Regions from separate parts of the Pseudomonas sp. S2_B07 genome, predicted to be linked through region 1. Evidence: predicted binding sites of a transcription regulator. Region 1 holds the regulator's gene; each other region holds the start of a gene.

Evidence for each region. The regulator FliA, encoded in region 1, starts transcription of late flagellar genes. The targets are predictions, from matches to a motif close to CTAAAGTTTNNNNNNNNNNNGCCGNTAA.
Region 2: a site for FliA is predicted at 2,349-2,376, ahead of AB4N43_RS22980 (flagellar protein MotY). Genes of this name have one in related genera too.
Region 3: a site for FliA is predicted at 2,320-2,347, ahead of AB4N43_RS01080 (methyl-accepting chemotaxis protein). Genes of this name have one in related genera too.

The regions. Positions count from the first base shown of each region.
Region 1 covers NZ_CP162769.1:1,851,630-1,856,404, forward strand. The annotation lists gene AB4N43_RS08620 (chemotaxis protein CheA) at 1-557, opposite strand, end outside; gene AB4N43_RS08625 (protein phosphatase CheZ) at 612-1,400, opposite strand; gene AB4N43_RS08630 (chemotaxis response regulator CheY) at 1,423-1,794, opposite strand; gene fliA (RNA polymerase sigma factor FliA) at 1,962-2,702, opposite strand; gene fleN (flagellar synthesis regulator FleN) at 2,699-3,529, opposite strand; gene flhF (flagellar biosynthesis protein FlhF) at 3,646-4,775, opposite strand, start outside.
Region 2 covers NZ_CP162769.1:4,991,292-4,996,066, forward strand. The annotation lists gene AB4N43_RS22965 (peroxiredoxin) at 1-488, shown strand, start outside; gene rnt (ribonuclease T) at 562-1,239, opposite strand; gene pyrC (dihydroorotase) at 1,236-2,282, opposite strand; gene AB4N43_RS22980 (flagellar protein MotY) at 2,442-3,353, shown strand; gene AB4N43_RS22985 (argininosuccinate synthase) at 3,483-4,700, shown strand.
Region 3 covers NZ_CP162769.1:203,580-208,354, forward strand. The annotation lists gene AB4N43_RS01070 (sugar diacid recognition domain-containing protein) at 1-737, shown strand, start outside; gene AB4N43_RS01075 (glycerate kinase) at 1,025-2,158, shown strand; gene AB4N43_RS01080 (methyl-accepting chemotaxis protein) at 2,460-4,085, shown strand; gene AB4N43_RS01085 (pyridoxal phosphate-dependent aminotransferase) at 4,129-4,775, shown strand, end outside.

The sequences.
Region 1 (4,775 bases):
TCGCTGGCAGGCGTTGGTGCTGCAGCCACTGGCGCTTCGGCCTGAGCCTTGACGGCGTTCAGCGAGTCCAGCAGTTGCTCGAATTCGTTATCGGTGATGTCGCCCGATTCGCTTTCGGCGGCAGGTGCTTCAGCCACGAGAGCAGCCGGTGCAGCTTCATCTGCCGTTTGCGGCTCGGCCAGACGGGCCAGGGCCTCCAGCAATTCAGGTGTCGCCGCCGTAACCGGGCTGCGCTCGCGGACCTCGCCGAACATGCTGTTCACCGCGTCCAGCGCTTCGAGGACCACGTCCATCAGTTCCGAATCGACGCGACGCTCACCCTTGCGCAGGATGTCGAACACGTTTTCGGCGATGTGGCAGCACTCCACCAGCTCGTTGAGCTGGAGGAAGCCGGCGCCCCCTTTTACAGTGTGAAAACCGCGAAAAATTGCATTGAGCAAGTCCGCATCATCCGGTCGGCTTTCCAGCTCGACCAGTTGTTCGGACAGTTGCTCTAGAATCTCGCCGGCCTCAACCAGGAAATCCTGAAGGATCTCTTCATCGGCGCCGAAGCTCATTAAGGGGGTGCTCCTACAGGTCTAAAAACCTAAAAAACCTAGAATGCTGAAACGCTAAAATCCCAGGCTGGATAGCAAATCGTCCACATCGTCCTGACCGGACACAACGTCTTCTCTTTTATCGGCATGAATCTGCGGACCTTCACCCTGAGAGAGATGTTTTTGTGGATCTTTTTCGGCGAGCATCGATTCACGGTCATGTTCGATACCCGCAAAGCGGTCTACCTGGCTGGCCATGAGGACGAGCTTGAGCAAATTGCTTTCAACTTCGGTGACCAACTGGGTCACGCGCTTGATCACCTGACCGGTGAGGTCCTGGTAATCCTGAGCCAGCAGGATGTCGTTGAGGTTGCTCGACACCGTGCGGTTGTCCTCGGTGCTGCGTGTCAGGAAACCGTCGACGCGGCGGGCCAGCTCACGGAACTCTTCAGCCCCGACTTCGCGGCGCATGAACCGGCTCCAGTCCGTGCTCAACGCCTGGGCTTCTTCGCTCAGGCTGTTGACCAGCGGCGTGGCGCTTTCCACCAGGTCCATGGTGCGGTTGGCCGCGGCCTCGGTCAGCTTGACCACATACCCCAGGCGCTCGGTGGCGTCCGTGATCTGCGACACTTCCTCGGCTTGCGGCATGTTCGGGTCAATCTGGAAATTGACGATCGCGCTGTGCAGCTCGCGAGTGAGCTTGCCCACTTCCTGATACAGGCCACGGTCACGGGTCTGATTGAGCTCATGGATCAGTTGCACAGCCTCGCCGAACCTGCCTTTTTCAAGGCTGGCGACCAGTTCGACGGCATGTTTTTTCAGGGTCGATTCAAAATCGCCCTGTGAAGATTCTTTATGCTCCATAGCTCCCCCGTGGCGCAGTGGATCAACCGATGCGTTCGAAAATCTTCTCGATTTTTTCTTTCAACGCCTGGGCCGTGAAGGGTTTGACCACATAGCCGTTTACACCGGCCTGGGCCGCTTCGATGATCTGCTCGCGCTTGGCTTCAGCGGTCACCATCAACACCGGCAGGTGCTTGAGCTTTTCATCGGCGCGCACGTGGCGCAGCAGATCGATACCGGTCATGCCAGGCATGTTCCAGTCCGTTACCAGAAAGTCGATGCTCCCGCTGTTGAGAACCGGAATGGCGGTAGTGCCATCGTCAGCCTCGACCGTGTTGGTGAACCCAAGGTCACGCAACAGGTTTTTTATGATCCGCCGCATCGTTGAGAAGTCATCAACGATGAGGATTTTCATGTTCTTGTCCAATTCGACCTCCAAGCAGTCTTAAACGCGCCCAGCACCTGGACGCGCCATTTCAATCAATTCGGCAATTCACTCGATGACTGTCTGGAGCACAACAGATCGCGACCGGTGCCGTTCAAATCCGCACCAGCCCCGTTCGCAGTGTCCCCACACTGCCTTCAGCGCGCTCGCCACTCCCCCAAACGCCCCCGCAAACGGGCCGCGCACTGGCTGTGTAACTGGCTGACCCGCGATTCGCTGACCCCCAGGACCTCACCGATTTCCTTGAGATTCAACTCTTCGTCGTAGTACAGCGCCAACACCAGTCGCTCGCGCTCCGGCAAATTGGCAATCGCGTCCGCCAGCGCCGCCTGGAAGCGTTCATCTTCCAGATCGCGTGACGGCTCGAGATGAGCACTCGCGCCATCCTCGTGCAGCCCTTCGTGTTCGCCGTCCTGCAACAGATCGTCGAAACTGAATAAGCGGCTGCCCAGGGTGTCGTTCAAAATCCCGTAATAATCGTCGAGACTCAATTGGAGTTCGGCCGCAACCTCGTGATCTTTAGCGTCACGGCCGGTTTTAGCTTCAATAGAGCGAATTGCGTCACTGACCATACGGGTATTTCGGTGGACCGAACGTGGCGCCCAGTCCCCCTTGCGTACTTCATCGAGCATGGCGCCGCGGATTCGTATGCCCGCGTACGTCTCGAAACTGGCGCCTTTGCTGGCGTCGTATTTGGTCGATACTTCGAGCAGGCCGATCATCCCGGCCTGGATCAGGTCTTCAACCTGGACACTGGCCGGCAGACGGGCCAGCAAGTGGTAAGCAATGCGTTTGACCAGTGGCGCGTAACGCTCGATCAGCTCGTACTGCGCGTCACGTGCCGACTTCTTGTAGAGGTTGTAGCCACTGGCTGTCATAGGACGGGTCCTGCGGTCTGTTGCACGAGGCGCTCGACGAAAAACTCAAGGTGCCCGCGCGGGTTGGCAGGCAGCGGCCAGGTATCAACTTTCTGCGCGATGGCCTTGAACGCCAGGGCGCACTTGGAACGCGGGAAGGCTTCATACACGGCACGTTGTTTCTGCACAGCCTTGCGCACGCTTTCGTCGTAAGGCACCGCGCCGACGTATTGCAAGGCAACGTCGAGAAAGCGGTCGGTGACCTTGGTCAACTTGGCGAACAGGTTGCGACCTTCTTGCGGGCTCTGGGCCATGTTGGCCAGGACACGGAAGCGGTTCATGCCGTAATCGCGGTTAAGCAGTTTGATCAGCGCGTAGGCGTCGGTGATCGAGGTCGGCTCGTCGCAGACCACCAGCAAGACTTCTTGCGCTGCGCGAACAAAGCTGACTACCGAGTCACCTATGCCCGCAGCGGTGTCGATCACCAATACGTCGAGGTTGTCGCCGATGTCGCTGAACGCCTGGATCAGGCCGGCGTGTTGAGCCGGGCTCAAATGAACCATGCTCTGGGTACCGGACGCGGCCGGAACAATTCGAATACCGCCCGGGCCCTGCAACAGAACGTCGCGCAGCTCGCAGCGGCCTTCGATCACGTCGGCCAGGGTACGTTTGGGTGTCAGTCCCAACAGAACGTCGACGTTCGCCAGGCCCAGGTCAGCGTCCAACAGCATGACGCGACGGCCGAGTTCAGCCAGGGCCAGTGACAAATTCACTGACACGTTAGTCTTGCCGACGCCACCTTTGCCGCCGGTCACCGCGATCACCTGTACGGGATGCATGCTGCCCATGTTATTTCTTTACCTTGTCTTGCATAGACGGAGGCCACATTACTGGCTGCGCGTTCGCAAATGGAACAATGCATGGCAGACCATCGATGTAGGTACAAAAACTGTTCATGACTACCTTAGCCAACCTGCTTGGTCGGGCTGTGGTAAATATCAGCGAACATATCAGCCATGGCTTCTTCGCTGGGTTCTTCCTGCATTTGCACGCTCACGGCGCGACTGACCAACTGATGACGGCGCGGCAGATGCAAATCATCCGGAATCCGCGGACCATCGGTCAGGTACGCCACCGGCAATTCATGACTGATCGCCAGGCTCAGCACCTCGCCCAGACTTGCCGTTTCATCCAGTTTAGTCAGGATGCAGCCAGCGAGCCCGCAGCGCTTGTAACTGTGATAAGCGGCTGTTAGAACCTGTTTTTGGCTGGTGGTTGCGAGCACCAGGTAATTTTTTGATTTGATGCCACGCCCGGCCAGGCTTTCGAGCTGCATGCGCAGGGCCGGATCGCTGGCCTGAAGGCCTGCGGTATCGATCAGCACCACGCGTTTGCGCAGCAGCGGCTCCAGCGCCTGAACCAGCGACTGGCCCGGATCGACGTGGGTCACCGACACATTGAGAATGCGCCCCAGCGTCTTGAGCTGCTCCTGGGCGCCAATGCGAAAGCTGTCCATGCTCACCAGCGCGATGTTCTGCGCGCCGTACTTGAGCACGTAACGGGCAGCGAGCTTGGCCAGGGTGGTGGTCTTGCCCATGCCGGCAGGGCCGACCATGGCAATCACGCCGCCCTCTTCCAGTGGCTCGACTTCCGGTGTGGCGATCATCCGCGCCAGGTGCGCCAGCAACATGCGCCAGGCCTGACGGGGCTCATCGATATCACCGATCATGGCCAGCAGATCGCGCGACAACGGGCCGGACAGGCCGATGCGTTGCAGGCGACGCCAAAGGTTGGCCTGGGCCGGACGACTGCCTTGCAGCTGATTCCAGGCCAGCGAACCGAGCTGTACTTCCATCAGTTCACGCAGGCTGTTGAGTTCGAAGCGCATCGAGTCGAACGCACGTGGATCAACGCCGCCAGCAGCCGGTGCCGGGGCAGGCGCCGAGCGACGCGGTTCGGCGTAGGTCGGTTCGATCAGTGGCTCGGCAGCGGTCAGTGGCAGGCCGGCGAACAACTGGCGATTGGTGGTCTTGTCGCCTTCGGTCTCGCCATCGCCACGCAGGCTCAATTCGGCCTGGGCAGTCACAATGCGCG
Region 2 (4,775 bases), 3.1 Mb from region 1:
TGGTGTTCTTCTACCCACTGGACTTCACCTTCGTTTGCCCGTCCGAGCTGATCGCTCTGGACAACCGCATGGCTGACTTCAAGTCCCGCAACGTTGAAGTGGTTGCCGTGTCGATCGACTCGCACTTCACCCACAACGCCTGGCGCAACACCCCGGTGAACAATGGCGGTATCGGCCAGGTTCGCTACACCATGGCTGCCGACATCAAGCAGGAAATCATGAAGGCCTACGACGTTCAGTCCGCTGACGGCGTGGCTTTCCGTGGCGCGTTCCTGATCGACGACAAAGGCGTTGTCCGTTCGCAGATCATCAACGACCTGCCGCTGGGCCGTAACATGGAAGAGCTGATCCGTCTGGTCGACGCTCTGCAATTCCACGAAGAGCACGGCGAAGTTTGCCCTGCCAACTGGAAAAAAGGCGACAAGGGCATGAACGCTTCGCCAGAAGGCGTTGCTGCTTACCTGACCGAGCACGCTGCGGCGCTGTAAGCCCAAGCGTCAGGCATAAAAAAACCGGCCTCAGTGGCCGGTTTTTTTATGCGCGGGATTCATCAGCGACAGATCAGTCGTTGAAATCTTCCCAGCCGCCCATTTGTTTCCAGCGATTGACGATGCCGCAGAACAGCTCTGCCGTCTTCTCGGTGTCATAACGAGCCGAGTGGGCCTCGCGACCGTCGAAGTCGATATCCGCTGCCTGGCAGGCCTTGGCCAGCACGGTCTGACCGTAGGCCAGGCCGGCAAGGGTCGCGGTGTCGAAGCTGGAGAACGGATGAAACGGGTTACGTTTCATGTCCAGGCGTGCGACGGCTGCGTTGAGGAAGCCCAAATCGAAGCTGCTGTTGTGGCCGACCAGAATCGCCCGTTTGCAGCCGTTGGCTTTCAGGGCCTTGCGGATGCCGCGGAAAATATCGGTCAGCGCCGCTTCTTCACTCACGGCCATGCGCAGCGGGTGATCGAGTTTGATTCCGGTGAATTCCAGCGCCGCTGCTTCGATGTTTGCGCCTTCAAAAGGCTCTACACGGAAGAAGTAGGTGTGATCGGGGTACACAAACCCTTTTTCGTCCATGGCGATGGTGGTTGCAGCAATTTCCAGCAGGGCGTCGGTGGCCGAGTTGAAACCACCGGTTTCTACGTCGACGACGACCGGCAGGTAGCCACGGAATCTGGCTGCCATTGGATGACGAGGACCGCCTCCACCGCCTTGACCGTCCTGTTCGTCGTCGAAATGGTCTTCACTCACGCGTGTTCCTCCAGCAGGCGCCAGCGCAGTTTTTCACCGGCGCGCAGCGGGATAACGGTCAACTCGCCAAATGGCAGGCTGGTTGGGGCGGTCCACTCATCGCGGACCAGGGTAATGCGGTCGGTGTTCGCTGGCAGGCCATAGAAACGCGGGCCGTTGAGGCTGGCGAAGGCTTCGAGCTTGTCCAGCGCGTTGCGCTGTTCGAACGCTTCGGCGTACATCTCGATGGCCGCATACGCGGTGTAGCAACCGGCGCAGCCACACACGGCTTCTTTGGCGTGCTGGGCATGGGGGGCCGAGTCGGTGCCCAGGAAGAACTTTTCGCTGCCGCTGGTGGCGGCGTCGAGCAGGGCTTCCTGGTGTGTATTGCGCTTGAGAATCGGCAGGCAATAGAAGTGCGGCCGAATCCCGCCCACCAGCATGTGGTTGCGGTTGTACAGCAGGTGATGCGCGGTGATGGTTGCGCCGACGTTGGCCGAAGCCTCGTTGACGAACTGCACGGCATCGGCGGTGGTGATGTGTTCGAACACCACTTTAAGCGTCGGGAAACGCTCGACCACACGGCGCATGTGCTCATCGATGAAGATTTTTTCGCGGTCGAACACGTCGACATCGCCACGGGTGACTTCACCGTGAATCAGCAACGGCATCCCGACTTCGGCCATGGCCTCGAGCGCAGGGAAGATCTTGTCGATGCTGGTGACGCCAGAATCCGAGTTGGTGGTCGCGCCGGCCGGGTACAGCTTGGCGGCGTACACGAAACCGCTGGCCTTGGCCTCGCGAATTTCTTCGGGCTGGGTGCGGTCGGTCAGGTAAAGCACCATCAACGGTTCGAAGCGACTGCCGGCCGGGCGTGCAGCAAGGATTCGCTGGCGATAGCCGTCGGCTTCAGCGGCGTTACGCACCGGAGGTACCAGGTTGGGCATGATGATGGCGCGACCAAAGGTGCGCGCAACATCCGCAACGGTATTGGTCAACACGGCACCATCGCGAAGATGAATGTGCCAGTCGTCGGGACGCAGCAGGGTCAGGCGGTCGGACATGAGGGGATTCCAGGCGGGTCAAACTCAGGGGAATGCTACCGGAAAAGACTCTTGCAGGCACTCGCTATCAAGTTTTACAGGAACCTACCGATATGAATCAGGTATGCCGGAAACATGCGTGTGTCGGTCTTTTTGTTGTAGAAGCCAGTGGAGCCTCCCGTGCGCCAGCGTTATTTAGCCTTGCTCAGCGTGTTTGCCAGCCTTCCTGCGATGGCGCTCACTTTCCAGACGCGTCTGGAGAGCATCGAGTGGACGGTCGAAGGTGACAAGTTCGAATGCCGCCTGACTCAGCCGATCACCGATTTCGGGTCGGGTGAATTCGTACGCCGTGCCGGTGAGCAGGCGATATTTCGTCTGAACACCTACAACGCGATGATTGGGGGCGGTTCGGCAACCTTGCTGGCGGCCGCCGCGCCGTGGCAACCAGGGCGTGGCGACATCAATCTGGGTTTGGTACGCCTGGGCAGCGGTAATGTGCTGTTCAACAGCTCGCAAGCTCAGGCCGGGCGCTTGATCAGTGGCTTGATCGATGGCCGCAGTCCAGTGATCCGGCATGCCTCAGGTGATGGCAGGGTCTCGGAGGTACGGCTGTTGCCGGTCAAGTTCAGCAAGGCGTTCAATGATTACCAAAGCTGCGTGGCGAAACTGCTGCCGAAGAATTTCGAACAGGTCAAACAGTCCGAAATCACCTTCACGGGTGCTGAAGGCATCGATCTCGATGCGCATGCCAAGGCGCAGTTGCAAGTGATGCTGGAGTTCATGAAGGCTGATCCATCGGTCAATCACATCGAGCTCGACGGGCACTCCGACAACAGCGGCAATCGTCTGGCCAACCGTGAACTGTCACGCCGGCGTGCATTGGCGGTGATGGATTACTTCAAGGCCAACGGCATTCAGGAATCGCAGATCACCATGCGCTTCCACGGCGAGCGTTACCCTTTAGCGCCCAACACCAACGCCGCCAACCGCGCGAAGAACCGCCGGGTTGCCGTGCGTCTGGAACGCGTCGCGCCGACGGAGAAAGTCGCGCCTCAAGGGGCGACACCGGGAAGCGCTGCGACGACCTCCTGAGCCTGCTGAAATCGTCGCCCGATCGACAGAATCTGTCGCTTCGTCGTCATAAGCTGTCGCGACACTGTAAATTATTTCGTATGACCGGTAGACTTCACGGCTTTCCGTAGAACCCCGTGGAGTGATGGCATGGCGGACGTAAACAAGGTCGTTCTGGCGTATTCCGGCGGCCTGGACACTTCGGTGATCCTCAAGTGGCTGCAGGATACTTATAACTGTGAAGTGGTGACCTTCACCGCTGACCTGGGTCAGGGCGAAGAGGTCGAACCTGCGCGCGCCAAGGCACAGGCCATGGGCGTCAAAGAGATCTACATCGACGACTTGCGCGAAGAATTCGTGCGTGATTTCGTTTTCCCGATGTTCCGCGCCAACACCGTTTACGAAGGCGAGTACCTGCTGGGTACTTCCATCGCTCGTCCGTTGATCGCCAAACGCCTGATCGAAATCGCCAACGAAACCGGTGCTGACGCCATTTCCCACGGTGCCACCGGCAAGGGCAATGACCAGGTTCGTTTCGAACTGGGCGCGTACGCCTTGAAGCCAGGTGTGAAAGTGATCGCTCCGTGGCGCGAATGGGACCTGCTGTCCCGTGAAAAGCTGATGGATTACGCTGAAAAGCACAACATCCCGATCGAGCGTCACGGCAAGAAAAAATCCCCGTACTCGATGGATGCCAACCTGCTGCACATCTCCTATGAAGGCGGCGTGCTGGAAGACACCTGGACCGAGCACGAAGAAGATATGTGGAAATGGACCGTCTCCCCGGAGAACGCTCCAGACAAACCGCAATACCTGGAACTGACCTACCGTAACGGCGACATCGTCGCACTGGACGGCGTCGAAATGACCCCGGCCACCGTGCTGGCGACCCTGAACCGTATCGGTGGTGAACACGGTATCGGCCGTCTCGACATCGTCGAGAACCGTTACGTGGGCATGAAGTCCCGTGGTTGCTACGAAACGCCTGGTGGCACCATCATGCTGCGCGCTCACCGTGCGATCGAATCGATCACCCTGGACCGCGAAGTGGCTCACCTCAAAGACGAGCTGATGCCGAAATACGCCAGCCTGATCTACACCGGTTACTGGTGGAGCCCTGAGCGTCTGATGTTGCAACAGATGATCGATGCGTCCCAGGCCCACGTGAACGGCGTTGTTCGCCTGAAGCTGTACAAGGGCAACGTGATCGTGACCGGTCGCAAGTCTGACGAATCGTTGTTCGACGCCAATATCGCGACCTTCGAAGAAGACGGTGGTGCTTACAACCAGGCCGACGCAGCGGGCTTCATCAAGCTCAACGCCCTGCGTATGCGCATTGCCGCGAACAAAGGCCGCAAGCTGTTCTGAGACCTTTGCCGTTGGTAATAGAAGTGTGGCCTTGTCGGTGACAAGGCCACACCTCGTAATGGGGATGTTCTACCT
Region 3 (4,775 bases), 1.6 Mb from region 1:
GGCGTCAGCGTTGTGACGATCTGCTCGCGTTGCTGCTGAGCGAGGCCGGGGACTCGCCGCGCTTGCTCGATGAGGCGCAGCAATTGGGGCTCAAGCCGCAGATGACGCGGGTGCCGTATCTTTTTGAACTGGGCTTGGAACACGGCCCGGCGCAAACCGTTGAAGCGCTGAGCGCCTGGCTGATGTCGCGTTACCCGGACAGTTGGTGCGTGAGTTCGGCGAAGTCGTCGTTGCTGTGGTGCCGACCGGCTTCGCAATCGATCGAGAATGATCGGCTGCTGGAAAAACTCGACGGCCTGGGCTGGAACATTTTGCGCATCGCCGTGGGCGGGCAGGCCGATGGCTTATCGGGGCTGCGCCGCTGCTACCGGCGCGTGGGTGATTTGTTGGCGTATGGACGCGATGTGTTGCCGCGTTCGCGCTTGCTGACGCTGACCCGTTATCGATTGCCGGTGATGCTGTGGCGGCATCGTAATGACGATGCGCTGGACGAATTGCTCAAGCCGCTGCGCAAAGTCATTGCCAAGGATGGCAACGGTCAACTGTTGGCGACGCTGCGCAGCTGGTGTGATCACGATGGTCAGAGCCAGGCGTGTGCTGATGCGCTGGGGATTCATCGCAATAGCTTGCGGTATCGGATGGAGCGGATTGCCGAGTTGAGTGGGGTTGATCCTCTCAGGCTGGACGGGATGCTTGCGCTCTACCTCGGCGTCCAGCTCCTGCCCCAAACCGACTGACCGAACACAACCCCTGTAGCAGCTGCCGAGCCTGCGAGGCTGCGTTCGGCTGCGCAGCAGTCGTAAAATCATGCACTGCGGTGTGTCAGGGAAATTGCGCTTGCCGGGTTTACGACGACTTCGCGGCCGAACGCAGCCTCGCAGGCTCGGCAGCGGCTACAACACAGTGTGTAGTCGTGCGGTTTTGTGAAAATGAACAATAAACGCCACACCCACTTGTGCAGCGGACTGGCGTTATTGTCCGGGGCTACTGGCAGCATGGAGCGCATTGGAACTGGAGAATTCGCATGAAAATCGTCATCGCCCCCGATTCGTTCAAGGACAGCCTCAGCGCCCAAGGCGTGGCCGACGCCATTGCATTGGGGCTGGCAGACGTGTGGCCGGACGCGCACTTGGTCAAATGCCCGATGGCCGACGGCGGCGAAGGCACGGTCGAGTCTATTCTGGCCGCGTGCAAGGGCGAATGGCGCCGCACGAAGGTGCGGGGGCCACTCGGTGCAACCGTTGACGCCGCCTGGGGCTGGCTCCCGCACAACCACACCGCGATCATCGAAATGGCCGAGGCCAGTGGCCTGCAACTGGTTCCGCCGGGCAAACGCGACGCGTGCACCAGCAGCACCTTCGGCACCGGCGAGCTCATTCGCGCGGCACTCGATGCCCGTGCGCAACGGGTGATTCTGGCAATTGGTGGTAGCGCCACCAACGATGGCGGTGCCGGGGCGATGCAGGCGCTGGGCGTGAAGTTGCTGGATGCGCAGGGGCAAACCCTGGCACCGGGCGGTTTGGCGTTGGCGCAACTGGATCGCATTGATCTGAGCGGCATGGATTCGCGCCTGAGTGGCGTGCGTTTTGACATTGCTGCCGACGTTAACAATCCACTGTGCGGCCCTCACGGCGCTTCGGCGATTTTCGGCCCGCAGAAAGGCGCATCGCCCGAGCAAGTCCAGAAACTGGATAACGCGCTGGGGCACTTTGCCCAACTGTGTGCGCGTGCGTTGGGTCACGACGTCAAGGACGAACCGGGCAGTGGGGCGGCCGGCGGTCTGGGATTTGCCGCCAAGGCGTTTCTCGGGGCGCAGTTTCAGGCCGGTGTGGACGTGGTTGCCGAGTTGGTTGGGCTGGCTGAAGCCGTGCAAGGTGCCGACCTGGTGATTACCGGCGAAGGGCGTTTCGATGCGCAGACCTTGCGCGGCAAGACGCCGTTCGGCGTGGCGCGCATTGCCCGGCAGCAAGGCGTGCCGGTGATCGTGATCGCGGGCACGTTGGGCGAGGGTTATCAGGCGTTGTACGAGCACGGCATCGATGCGGCGTTTGCCTTGGCCAGTGGTCCGATGACGCTGGAACAGGCGTGCGCCGAGGCGCCACGGTTGCTGAAAGATCGCGCGAGCGACATCGCACGGGTCTGGCGAATCGCTAAGTAGCAGCTGTCGAGCCTGCGAGGCTGCGTTCGAGTGCGCAGCAGTCGCAGGATCTAAAAAACGCGACCGCTTCGCAGTCGAACGCACCCTTCGGCAGCTGCTACAGGGATTTGTGTTTCATGAGTGAAACACTCATCCCCCCCGAAATATATTTGCTCATCCCCCGCAAAAATCCTCATCCCCGGCCGATACAACTTATAGACGCTCACACACCCGATTCGACAGTGGCGCCGAGCTGAAGGAACGCCCCTTCAGTGATCACCGGCAAGGATGCTCGCAGCCTCAATCACCCGAGAATCCACTTATGTCACTGCGTAATCTGAACATCGCGCCTCGCGCCTTCCTCGGTTTTGCTTTCATTGCCTTGCTCGTCATCGTGCTGGGTGTGTTTGCCGTGAACCGCATGTCGATCATCCGTCAATCCTCAATCGATATGAGCAGTACTCAACTGCCCAGCGTCAGCTTCCTGGGCAATGTCACCGAAAATATCCTGCGCATGCGCATTTTGTCGTTCCGGATTCTGGTCAACCGCGAACCGGCCAGCCTGCAAGAAGCCGAAACCCGCATTGCCGTGCTCACCGACAAGGCGCGCAAGGCGCAGGCCAGCTATGCCGCATTGCCGATGGGCCCGGACGAAGCGGCGCTGTATAAAGTGTTCAGCGCGACGCTGGACAATTACATGCAAGCGCAGCGCGAAATGTTGGACCTTTCGCGCCAGAACAAGGTCGAGGAGCTGCGCACCTTGATCAACACGCGGATCAAGGACGGCACCGACCTGATGGGCGAACAGCTGAATAAGCTGGTGGCCTATAACAATGAGGCCGCGAAAACGGCCGGTGTCACCGCCGAAGAAAACTACAACACCGCCGTGTACGGCATCATTCTGGTGTCGGTGCTGGCGTCGCTCATGACTGTGCTGCTGGCCTGGCTGCTGACCCGCAGCATCGTCACCCCGCTGAACCGCGCGGTGCAGGCGGCCGAAACCATCGCCGGCGGCAACCTGACCAAAGTTATCGAGATTGACGGCAAGGACGAACCGGCTCGTTTGCTCGGCGCCTTGGCCGCCATGCAAACCAACCTGCGCCAAACCATCGAACAGATCGCCGGTTCCGCCACGCAACTGGGCGCTGCCGCTGAAGAGCTCAGCACCGTGACCGAGGAAGCCTCGCGCGGCCTGCAACAGCAAAACAACGAAATCGAACAAGCTGCCACCGCCGTCAACGAAATGACCGCCGCCGTGGAAGAGGTCGCGCGCAACGCGGTGTCGACCTCGGAAGCCTCCAGCCAATCGACCCAAGCCGCCCGCGAAGGCCGTGACCGGGTGGTGGAAACCGTCAACGCAATCCAGACCATGACCCACGACGTGCAAAACACCTCGGTGATGATCGAAGGGCTGGCCGCGCAGGGCCGTGACATCGGCAAAGTGCTGGACGTTATTCGCGCCATCGCCGAACAAACCAACCTGCTGGCACTCAACGCCGCCATCGAAGCTGCCCGTGCCGGTGAAGCCGGACGAGGCTTCGCCGTGGTGGCAGACGAGGTGCGGGCATTGGCCCATCGCACTGCGCAATCGACCCAGGAAATCGAAAAAATGGTCGCCGGCATCCAGAACGGCACCGGCCAAGCGGTTTCGTCGATGCAGCAAAGCAATCAGCGCACCCAGAGCACCCTGGAAATGGCCCGCGCCGCCGGTGTCGCGCTGGAGCAGATCACCCAGTCGATCCACTTGATCAACGAACGCAACCTGGTGATCGCCAGTGCGTCGGAAGAACAGGCGCAAGTGTCCCGCGAAGTCGACCGTAACCTGGTGAACATCCGCGACCTGGCCACTCAGTCCGCGACCGGTGCCAACCAGACCAGCGTCGCCACCCATGAACTGTCGCGCCTGGCGGTGGATTTGAATGCGATGGTGGCGCGTTTCGTGATTTGAGATAGGGTGAAGGCTGGGAGTCCGCGCGCGACAGGAGAATCACATGCGCTATTCAGCCTTGACCCAACGAATCGCCGGCGATGGAGCGGCAGCCTGGCGGATTCATGACCGAGCGCTGGACATGCGCGAGCAGGGCATTGATGTCCTGCTTCTGTCGATCGGCGATCCGGATTTCGACACGCCACCACCGATTGTCCAGGCCGCTATCGACAGCTTGCAGGCCGGCGACACCCACTACCCGGACGTGCGCGGCAGCCGCGGATTGCGCAGCAGCATCGCGCGACGCCATAGGCAACGCAGTGGTCAGGCGGTGGACGCCGATCATGTGATCGTGTTTCCGGGGGCGCAATGCGCGGTGTATTCCGTTGCGCAATGCCTGCTCGATCCTGGTGATGAAGTGATCGTCGCCGAACCGATGTACGTGACCTATGAAGGGGTGTTCGGCGCCTGTGCCGCTAAAGTGGTGCCGGTGGCGGTGCGGCCGGAGAACGGCTTTCGCGTTGACCCGGCGGATGTGGCGGCGCTGATCACGCCCAAGACCCGTGTCCTGTTGCTCAACAGTCCGAACAATCCGTCGGGTGCCAGCCTGTCCTTGAAGACCTGGCAAGCGCTGGCAGCATTGTGCGTGCGCCATGACCTGTGGCTGATCAGCGATGAGGTCTACAGCGACTTGTTGTTCGAGGGCGAACA